3 regions of the Enteroscipio rubneri genome follow, and region 1 is predicted to be linked to each of the others. Evidence: predicted binding sites of a transcription regulator. Region 1 holds the regulator's gene; each other region holds the start of a gene.

The links. The regulator LexA, encoded in region 1, represses DNA repair genes until DNA is damaged. The targets are predictions, from matches to a motif close to CNAACANNTGTTNG.
Region 2: a site for LexA is predicted at 1,113-1,126, ahead of ruvC (crossover junction endodeoxyribonuclease RuvC). Genes of this name have one in related genera too.
Region 3: a site for LexA is predicted at 1,759-1,772, ahead of ABGT83_RS07620 (DUF1848 domain-containing protein). Genes of this name have one in related genera too.

Annotation. Positions count from the first base shown of each region.
Region 1 covers NZ_CAWVIN010000002.1:668,989-672,235, reverse strand. The annotation lists gene hflX (GTPase HflX) at 1-942, shown strand, start outside; gene lexA (transcriptional repressor LexA) at 1,130-1,768, opposite strand; gene nrdR (transcriptional regulator NrdR) at 2,546-2,992, shown strand; gene dut (dUTP diphosphatase) at 2,992-3,247, shown strand, end outside.
Region 2 covers NZ_CAWVIN010000001.1:209,379-212,625, reverse strand. The annotation lists gene ruvA (Holliday junction branch migration protein RuvA) at 1-547, opposite strand, end outside; gene ruvC (crossover junction endodeoxyribonuclease RuvC) at 544-1,095, opposite strand; gene ABGT83_RS00820 (lipase family protein) at 1,326-3,247, opposite strand, start outside.
Region 3 covers NZ_CAWVIN010000003.1:80,167-83,413, forward strand. The annotation lists gene ABGT83_RS07615 (FAD-dependent oxidoreductase) at 1-1,511, shown strand, start outside; gene ABGT83_RS07620 (DUF1848 domain-containing protein) at 1,869-2,807, shown strand; gene ABGT83_RS07625 (DUF4013 domain-containing protein) at 2,964-3,247, opposite strand, start outside.

The sequences.
Region 1 (3,247 bases):
GACATCTTTGCGCTTCATGCCAACAGCAAGGAAGGCCGCTTACAGGTGCGCCTCGCACAAAACCAATATTTGCTGCCGCGGTTGCGCGGTATGTGGGCGCACCTTGCTTCGAACCGAATGGGCGGTGGCGTAGGCTCCCGCTTCGGAGAGGGGGAGAGCCAGCTCGAGGTTGACCGGCGCATGGTGCGCAAGCGCATCACCTCCATCAAGCGCGAGCTCAAGCATCTGGCTGAGGTTCGGGCCGTACAGCGTGAGAGCCGCTACGAAAGCGGCATGTACAAGGTGGCTCTTGCCGGCTACACCAATGCCGGCAAGTCGAGCTTGATCAATCGACTGACGAATGCCGATGTCCTCGCCTACGACAAATTGTTCGCCACGCTCGACTCGACGACCCGCAGGTTCGAGCTGCCGGAAGGCCGCGAGATCACAATTACCGACACTGTTGGATTCATCCAGAAACTCCCCACGACGCTCGTCGAAGCGTTCAAGTCGACACTCGACGAGATTACGGGGGCTGATCTCGTCTTGCACGTTGTCGACGCCTCTTCCGACCAGTACGAAGCCCAGATAGCTGCTGTCGAGGATGTTCTCGGGCAGATCGGGGCCCAGAACATCAAGCGTGTGCTGGTGTTTAACAAGTGCGATGTGCTTGATAACGAAGGACTCGCGGCACTGCGATCTCGTTACGCACAGGCGCAGTTCGTCTCGGCGGCAACAGGAGAGGGAGTTGACGAGCTCGTTTCCCATATAGCCCGCGTCGCGTCGTCGCACGACACGCATATGAACGTGGTCATACCTTACGATCGCGGGGATTTGGTATCCGTTGCCCACGAGCGTTGCCGTATTCTCTCGGAAACGCATGAGGAAGCCGGCACGCACATTGTCATGCTGGCCGCTCCTTCATACGCCGGCCTATTCCGCGCGTTCTCGGAAAGCAACTGAAGCATTCGACGTATTCAGAAGGCGAGCTTTTCGACCAACACGCATCCAGTCTCGCTGGACTATGCGGCCAACCTATCAAGTCGACCACATGCACGCACCGACCCGGTTGATCGAGCGCATTCAGACATCGACTCGCCGATTGCAAACCGGCGAGTCGGCTTCTTTCATGCAATATCGACCAAGATTATCAAAGCCGACGGAACACCGCGACAACCTTGCCAGCAATCGAGCAATCAGTCGTGATGATAGGCTCCATCGTGGAGTTCTCCGGCTGCAGACGTACGTGCCCCTGTTCTTTGTAGAACCGCTTGACCGTTGCACCGTCATCGACCAGAGCGACCACGATATCGCCGTTGTCGGCGACAGGCTGCTCCTTCACGACCACGTAGTCGCCATCGTTGATGCCCGCTTCGATCATCGACTCGCCGCGTACCGACAGCAAAAACGAAGGGGAGTCGCCCACGATATCGGTCGGAAGCGAAAGCGTGTCGGTTATGTTCTCTTCGGCAAGGATGGGCGAACCGGCCGCAACGTTACCGACGAGCGGAACGTTCACGATCTTGCTGAACGAAGGTTGGATGACATTCGTGGCAAGCGCCGCGTCCTCAAGCGGATACGTGAGCGCTATCGAGCGCGATTTGAGCGGATCGCGCTTGATGAGTCCCTTCTGTTCGAGCGCCTTAAGATGCACATGGACGGTTGAAGGGGAGGAAAGCCCGAGGCTCTGGCATACTTCGCGCACGGTAGGACCATACCCCTTCTCCCTGATGCACTCCTCGATGCAGTCGAGCACCGCTTGCTGGCGCTTCGTTACCTTCTCGGCCATAGGGTCGTCCTTTCGTCGTCCGATACTACTAGCGAACAAATGTTTTAAAGTCTCTTGACATGAACCTTTGTTCGACCTATTATATACGCGAACAAAGGTTCTACGCAAGAGCAGGAGGGTAAAAATGAAGAAATATGCGACGAAATATCTTGTCGAGGGAACGTCCGCTCTTCGCTTGGAAGCGATCGAGACCGCCGAGCATGAGGCCGAGATTATCGTATTTCCCGGGCCGTACCAAAGCGATCGTCCATCGAGCCCAAGTTCAGACAGTTCCTGCTTCGGATATCATAGTAAACTCGGTCGAATCGATAGGAACGTTCTCAGATCGCAGTTCGTTACAGAGCTGCGATCAGGAGACGCAGCGGGAAAACCCTTCGATCGTATGAACCTCCTGCAGGCGACCGTTGGCGGATTCACGCTCTGCGCAACGGCGTTTTTTGGGTTGTTCCTTGCTTTATAACACACCCTCATGGAGGACATCAACAAAAGCCTTCCGTCGCTCTGCTTGCGATGATCGAATCGCTTTTGATATTTCCCCTCCGAGGTTCTTGAAGTCGACCAGCCCCATCGGCCGGCATCGACTACGCGAGGGCGATGCGCGCCCGACCTTCTCATAAAGGATCGGGACATAGCCGCAGGCACCGACATGAACACATTGGGTATGGACATGTCCGAACCATCATCGGCCTTGACGCTCTTTCCAATGATTTCATCGATTTCATTGAACCACAATATCTAGTATGTTAGGGTGGAAAAAACGCTGACAGAAGGAGTGCCATGCGCTGTCCATCCTGCGGTCATTCCGAATCGAAAGTTGTCGATTCTCGACCATCCGAAGACGGTGCGACCATTCGTCGGCGCCGTGAATGCCTCGAATGCGGTCATCGCTTCACTACCTATGAGCGGCTTGGCGACACTCCGCTTATAGTCATCAAGTCCGATGGATCGTCTGAAGTCTACGATCGCGAAAAACTTATGAGAGGCCTGCTTATCGCCTGTGCAAAAAGACCTATTTCTCCAGAACAGGTAGCGACGCTCATCGAGAGCATCGAGTCTGAACTCCGCAATGCATCAAAGAACGAGATCAAGTCCAAAGAGCTCGGCGATATGGCTCTTGTCCGCCTTGCAAAGCTCGACGATGTCGCGTATGTACGCTTCGCAAGCGTATACAAGGACTTCCAGAACATCGAGGAATTCGCTGCCGCATTGGAAGGGATGAGCTGATGGAGGGCATTGCCGTGCCGCTCAAACAGCTCGATCCGGAGCTGCCAATCCCTGCATACGCCTATCCCGGCGATGCTGGTGTCGATTTGCGCTCAACGATCGATCTGGTTCTGCATCCGTTCGAACGAGCACTCGTACCCTGCGGCATTGCCGTGTCTATTCCGAGAGGGTACGCTGGTTTTGTCCTGCCCCGAAGCGGACTTGCTATAAAGCATGGCGTTTCGCTAGTAAATGCTCCCGGTCTTATCGACAGCG
Region 2 (3,247 bases), on a different contig from region 1:
CGCCGTCCTCGGGCGCGCCCTTGAGGGCCACCTCCGCCTCTGCGGAGGTGAAGCCCATGGACAGGAGCGCCTCCCGTGCGCCGGCCAGCCGCTCCGCCATAACGGCAGCGATCGGAGCTTCGTCCTCGAAGAGCCCCGCGATTCCCTGGTCGAACGAGCCCTTGAGTTCGAGGATGATACGCGAGGCTGTCTTCTTGCCCACGCCGGGGATGCGCTGAACGGCGGCCACGTCCTGCGCCTGCACGGCGGCCACGAGCGCCGCCGGCGAGAACGCCGAGAGTGCGGCGAGCGCCACCTTCGGCCCCACCCCGCCCACGCCGATCAGGCGCTCGAACAGCGCCTTCTCCTCCAAGGTGAGGAAGCCGTACAGCGCGATTCCGCTATCGCTCACCTGAAGATACGTGTGCACCTCCACCGCGCCGCCCATCTCGGGCAGCTTCGAGAGGGCCGCTTGCGACATTCCCACGGCATAGCCTACGCCAGCAACCTCGACGACTGCGGAGGAGGTCGTCTTGCCCGCCAAGGTGCCTTTCAGAAACGCGATCATCGCAGGTCCTTTCCCGAATTGGGGGAATCATAGGCCACGCACGCCGCCCCGGTGCGCTGCGCAAAGCCCTCGTGCGTCGTATAACATATGGCCGCGGCTAGTGCATCGGCCGCGTGATCGGGCCGCGGCACGTCGTCGAGCGCGAGCAGCTGGCGCACCATGTACTGCACCTGGTCCTTCTCGGCCGAGCCCGTGCCCACCACCGCCAGCTTGATCTGGCTGGGCGAGAACTCGAGCACCTCGAGCCCGCGATCGGCGCACGCGACGAGCGCGGCCCCGCGCGCTTGGCCCGTAGCGAAGGCGCTCTGCACATTCGCGCCGAACCACACGGTCTCGATGCCCGCGCACGAAGGCTCGAACCGTGCGACGACGGCAGCCATCTGCTCATGGATCTTGTGCAGCCGCTGGGCGAGTGGCGCGTCCTTCGATGTGGAAACACACCCATATGCGCGGCATGTCAGGTGCGGCCCGCGCTGCGCCACGATGCCCCAGCCGGTGTTCGCCAGACCGGGATCGATGCCCAAGATGGTACGTTCGACGAGCGTCATCGTCCTCACTTCTTCTGCAAACGAATGTTCGCATGCATAGTACCACAATTCGCCGTACAGAACGAAAAAGACGCGCTCGAAAGCGCGCCTTTTCTACGATCCCTCCAACCCCCGACGGTTGTTCCAGCAACGCCCGAACCGATCAAGCGAGCCCCTCAAGCGACGTCCGCCCCCACTCAAGAGACGCCCGAACGCGCTCGCTCCGCTTCAGCGACGCCCGGATCTTCCCGCTATCGCAAGCGCCTTCTTATGGCAATCGCAATCGACCATCCGAGCAGCGCCAGCAGCGCGCAGGCAGGCGCCAAGTTCACGGCACTGTCGTCGCGCGTCGAAGCCAAACGCGCGACGGAAGGCGAGACGCCGCGCGCTCCTGCATTTTCATCAGCTCCTTCCGAGAATCGTCCGTCTCCCTCTCCGCCCTCGGACTCGCTTGGACCCTCCCCCGGGCCCTGGCCGGCATCCTTAAATTTCGCTACCAACGCTCGCGAATCCTCGACCTGGAACGAGTAGCTCGCGCTTTCGCTCACAAGACTGCCGTGTTCGTACCATCCGTCGAAGACCGCCTCGCCAAGCGGCTGCGCTTCGACGGTGACGGGCGACCCTTTCGTAACGCGCGCGTTGCCCCAGGCGTTGCCCTGGCCTTGTGCTTCGACGGTCACTGTCAGATTATCGACGTCGCCTCCGCCGTACTCTGCGTCAGGCTCTATCGTCTCCCCATAGGAGCTGTGGATGGAAAACGTCGAAGCAAGGTTGCCCTCCCCTTCGGATATCACGCCCTCGAACCGCTCCCCTTCGGACAAAGGCACGTCGCGGAATTGCACGTGGCGAAGCGAGGCTCCTTCGCCTTCGTATTCGCTGATGGTATAATCCATCTCGCCATCGCCCGTCGCGACGAGCTCGACGGAATAGGTATCGTCATCGGGTATATCGACCTTCTTGACTCCATTTTCATCGACGGTAGCTGCGAGACCATCCTGCATGATGGACTCGTCCACCTTATCGTCCTCGATACTGGCGACCAACCTTCCCTCAGAATCCCTGACATGCACATCGACAGGACATGCGACGGCTATTCCCTTGAAACGATTCTTATACATCGCCACGGTGTCAGAGGTCATCATCCATGCAAGATACGTCTCCCCACAATGCGCATCGGCGAGGTTTAAAGCGATGTCGACGGCAGCGATGCCGATCACAGCTCCACCCGCAGTCGAGACGATCGGGTGCAATCCTATGGCTTCGACGACCTTCACGATGCCGATTGCCGCAGGTGCCGCGCAATACACAAGCGCCGCCCAATCGGCACTCGTCAGATTCTCCGAACCGGTGAACTTCAACTTCATAAAAGCTTCTAGCATCGCGTGAAATGACGTCCATTCCAGCTCGTCGGTTTGATGCTTGTCTATCAAATTGAAACCCGGAAGGCCGTAGAGCCGTCCATAGAATCCGGCAATGCTGGGAGATAGCGAGAATACCGCTTCAACAGCCGCATTCGAAGCGAGCGCACCCGTGAAATATGGATGGTAGGTCTCGTTACTCGAATACTGAGCAAAATACTGTCGCATCACTGGAAGATATTGCCGAGTATACTCTGAGGAATTGGATTTTGAAGGCGTGCATAAAGACACACCGTAGCGAGCATAGCCCCACTTGGACAGGGGCGCCTTTGTCACTAAATCTTCGGGGTTCACAATGTTTATGATGTTGTCGAAGTCTTCCCCTTCCATCACGTCTTGCGACACCCCGTTCGGAGAGGCGAACGTGTACGCATACACGTTCTCACCGCCCACCGTCCTGGAAAGAGCGGCGGCTTGGATATTCGCTACCGAGCCCCCGCGGCTATGACCTGTTAGAAAATACCTTACGTCGGAAGAATCGATGTTCCTCCCCTTCAAGAAGTCTTGCAGGGCCAATGCGATCTCACCAGATGCCTTCATAAAGCTTTCGTGATAGCCGATATCGTCTTTTTCCTCATTCGAAACATTGAAGTTACCGACCCATTCCGCATTCGCCGCCGTGCCGCGCACCAAGACCATAACGAGGGGAACCGTGCTTCCATCCGCCAGTGCTATATCCTTGTAAGCCAGCGTGAAAGCGCAGGTGTCATACGAATTCGCGCGCTGCTCATCCCGATAGAAGTAGTTGGCGATAT
Region 3 (3,247 bases), on a different contig from region 1:
CCGATATCGCCGAAACGCAGGACTACGACATCGTCATCGTAGGCGCGGGCCTTGCGGGCATCAACGCCGCCGAGGCAGCCGCCCGCAATGGCGCCAAGACGGTGGTCATCGAGCGTAATACCTCGTTCTCCGTGCGCGGCGTCGACGTGGGCCATATTGGCAGCAACTTCCACAAGCAGAACGGCTTCGACCTCGATCCGCGCGTTGCCGCTCGTTTCTTGCACCAGGCGTCGCACCAGACCACGAACTACGACCTCATCTACGTGTGGGCGTCCCGCTCCGGCGAAGTATTCGACTACATCGAGGAGCTGGGCTCTAAGAACGGCGTCAGTATGGTGCCCGCGCTGTCGGGCACGGCGAAGTACGGCAACTGGTCGACCCTGTCCAACCAGTGGCGCGTCTATCCCGACGCCGTTTCGTTCGTGCGCGGCGGCGAGAAGTACGACTCCCGCGACGACGGCCAGCCAGTCAACGTGACGCTGGGCGAGCTCGTGTACAACTCCGCCGTCGACAACGGTGCCGAATTCGTGTTCGAGGCACGCGCCGAACAACTCGTGGGTGATGCAGCCAGCGGCATCACCGGCGTGATCGCAACCACGAAGGACGGCAAGCACGTGCAGTACAACGCCGCGAAGGGCGTCATCCTGGCCACGGGCGACATCGGAGGCAACCAGGAGATGGTGGATGCGTTCTGCCCCATCTCGAATCGTTCTGATTCAAACTGCTACGCACCTGCCGGTTTCAATAACGGCGACGGCCTAACCATGGGCATGTGGGCCGGCGCCGCCATGTCCAAGAGCGAAGCAGCCCCGATGATCCACCAGTTCACGCTCGATACGCTCGAGTGCAACCTGACTTCGTTCATCATGAGCTGGCTGGCCGTGAACGCCAACGGCGAGCGCTACGGTGCCGAGATGCCGTTCGAGCCCATGCTGACGAACGCCCGTATGAACACACCGGGCAACGTCGCGTGGTCCATCTTCGACTCGGATTATGAGAAGTACATCATGCAGCAGCAACCCGAGCGCTTCGACCGCTTCACCGACGGCCTCGATGCCGTCATGGAGAAGTGGCTAGGCAACGGCAAGCTGATCAAGGCCGATACGCTTGAGGACCTGGCCAAGCAGCTCGACATCCCGGCCGACACGTTCAAAGCCACCGTCGAGCGCTACAACAGCATGGCCGACGCAGGCGAGGATATCGACTTCGACGTGCCCGCACAGTGGCTCGCGCCCGTGAAGACCGCGCCATTCTACGCGACGAAGAACGTGTGCTCTACGCTGACCATCCCGTTCGGCCTCCACGTGAACGCCGATTCCCAGGTTCTCACCGCCGAGGACGAGCCCATTGCCGGCTTGTTCGCCATCGGCAACGTGCAGGGCGACTTCTTCGGCAAGGACTACCCCGTGCATTGCCCCGGTGTCAGCCACGGACGCTGCGTGACGTTCGGCCAGCTCGTTGGAGAAGCTTGCGCCAAGGGAACGACTATCGGCGAACTTGATTTCGCCTAAGCGCACCGACTGCCCGGCCGGAACGTTCTCCTGATCCTGCCGGACCCCTCCCCTTCGAGGGCCGCCTTCGGCGGCCCTCGTCGCGTTTCGGGCCGCATTCGCCCCGGACCCATCCCTCTTCGCGGCCGAGGACGCCGGGCTGCTTCCCCGCATATGCCGGCGTCCTCGCGATCCAAGCCATAAGCAAAATCGGCGTCTTCAACTCATGCTTTACGCCACCGGTGTCTGTCCACTATACTTGACATTTCGAACAGGTGTTTCTTTTTATAAGTTTATTGGTCACGCATCGACGGCAAATCTGGCTGCATTCGGAGGGGTTTACTCGATAGGCGGCATGATCCGAAGGGGAGGTGCCCCATGATCGTCAACGTGGGGGGAAGGACCGATATTGTCAACCACTACACAGAATGGTTTTTAAACAGGCTCGAAGAAGGATCAGCCTATGTGCGCAATCCGCTGTTCCCGCACAAAGTGTCCCGTTGCCAGCTCGATCCGTCCGTCGTGGACTGCATCGTCTTCTGCTCGAAGGATTACCGACCTATCCTGCCTCACATGCATGACATTGTCGAGCGGTATGGCGTGTACTGCTTCTACTCAATTACCGCATATGGAACCGACATCGAGCCGAATATACCCGACATCGACACCAGCATTCAAACCCTTCTCGAACTCTCTCGCATCGTCGGCTCCGAGCGTGTTGTATGGCGCTACGAGCCCGTACTGCTCACCGACGCCTACACTGCCGAGGTGCATGCAGAGACCTTCGATCGTATAGCCGCCCAAGTGGCCGGACATGTCGATCGCTGTATTTTCGGATTTGTCGAACAGTACGAACGGTTGAAAAAATCTTTGCCGGGCTTCGTCCCACTCGACCGCAACGGCAAGACCGCACTCGCGCAAAGCCTCGGATCGATCGCGGCGTCGCATGGGCTCGCCCTCCAAGCGTGCTGCGAAACGGGCGACTATCGAGCATTCGGTATCGAACGCAAAGGATGCGCGACCCTCGCCACCCTTGGACGCGCTAATAACTGTCAATTCAGAACACTCAAACACAAGGGTTTGAAACCCGGCTGCCGTTGCTTTGAAAGCCGCGATATCGGCGCGTACGACACCTGCCCAAGCAGCTGTCTCTACTGTTACGCGAACACAAGCGCAACGAAATCGCTCGAAAACTACCGCCAACATGATCCGTATTCGCCCCTGCTTGACAGCACAATCGGACCGGATGACGTGATTACCGACGGACCCCAACGTTCCCTCTTGCTCCACAGCAAGCAGGATGCGCTGTTCATCTAAAACGTCAAGACTGGAGCGTGCGAGTCCGATCCGTCTTGCCGCATCTAAGCCGACGAATTTCGGCTCCACGTGCTGGCAAGCGGTATCCGCTCAATGACGCGCAAGGTTTCTTGCCAAACGAGTATCCGCTCGACACCAGCGAACTGGCTAGCCAGATCAGCGGAACGGCGTGCGAGGACCCGTCGTATACGCTCCGCCCGCCAGCTCGAACGGCATCGGATCATCCTGCCCGCGCCAAGCGGGGACGTCGAACTGGCGCATCCAGTAGCCCATCGCACGGGCTACCATCATGCTGATGAAGACGGACAGAGCGAGCGACACGACGCCCACGAGCGCTAACCCTACGACCACAACCGCGGTCCCCGCCGTCGCGCTCAGAGCGGCGGCCTCGAACGGAGACGCAAGAAAACCGACCGCAGCAAGCGCAGCCGTGAAAAAGA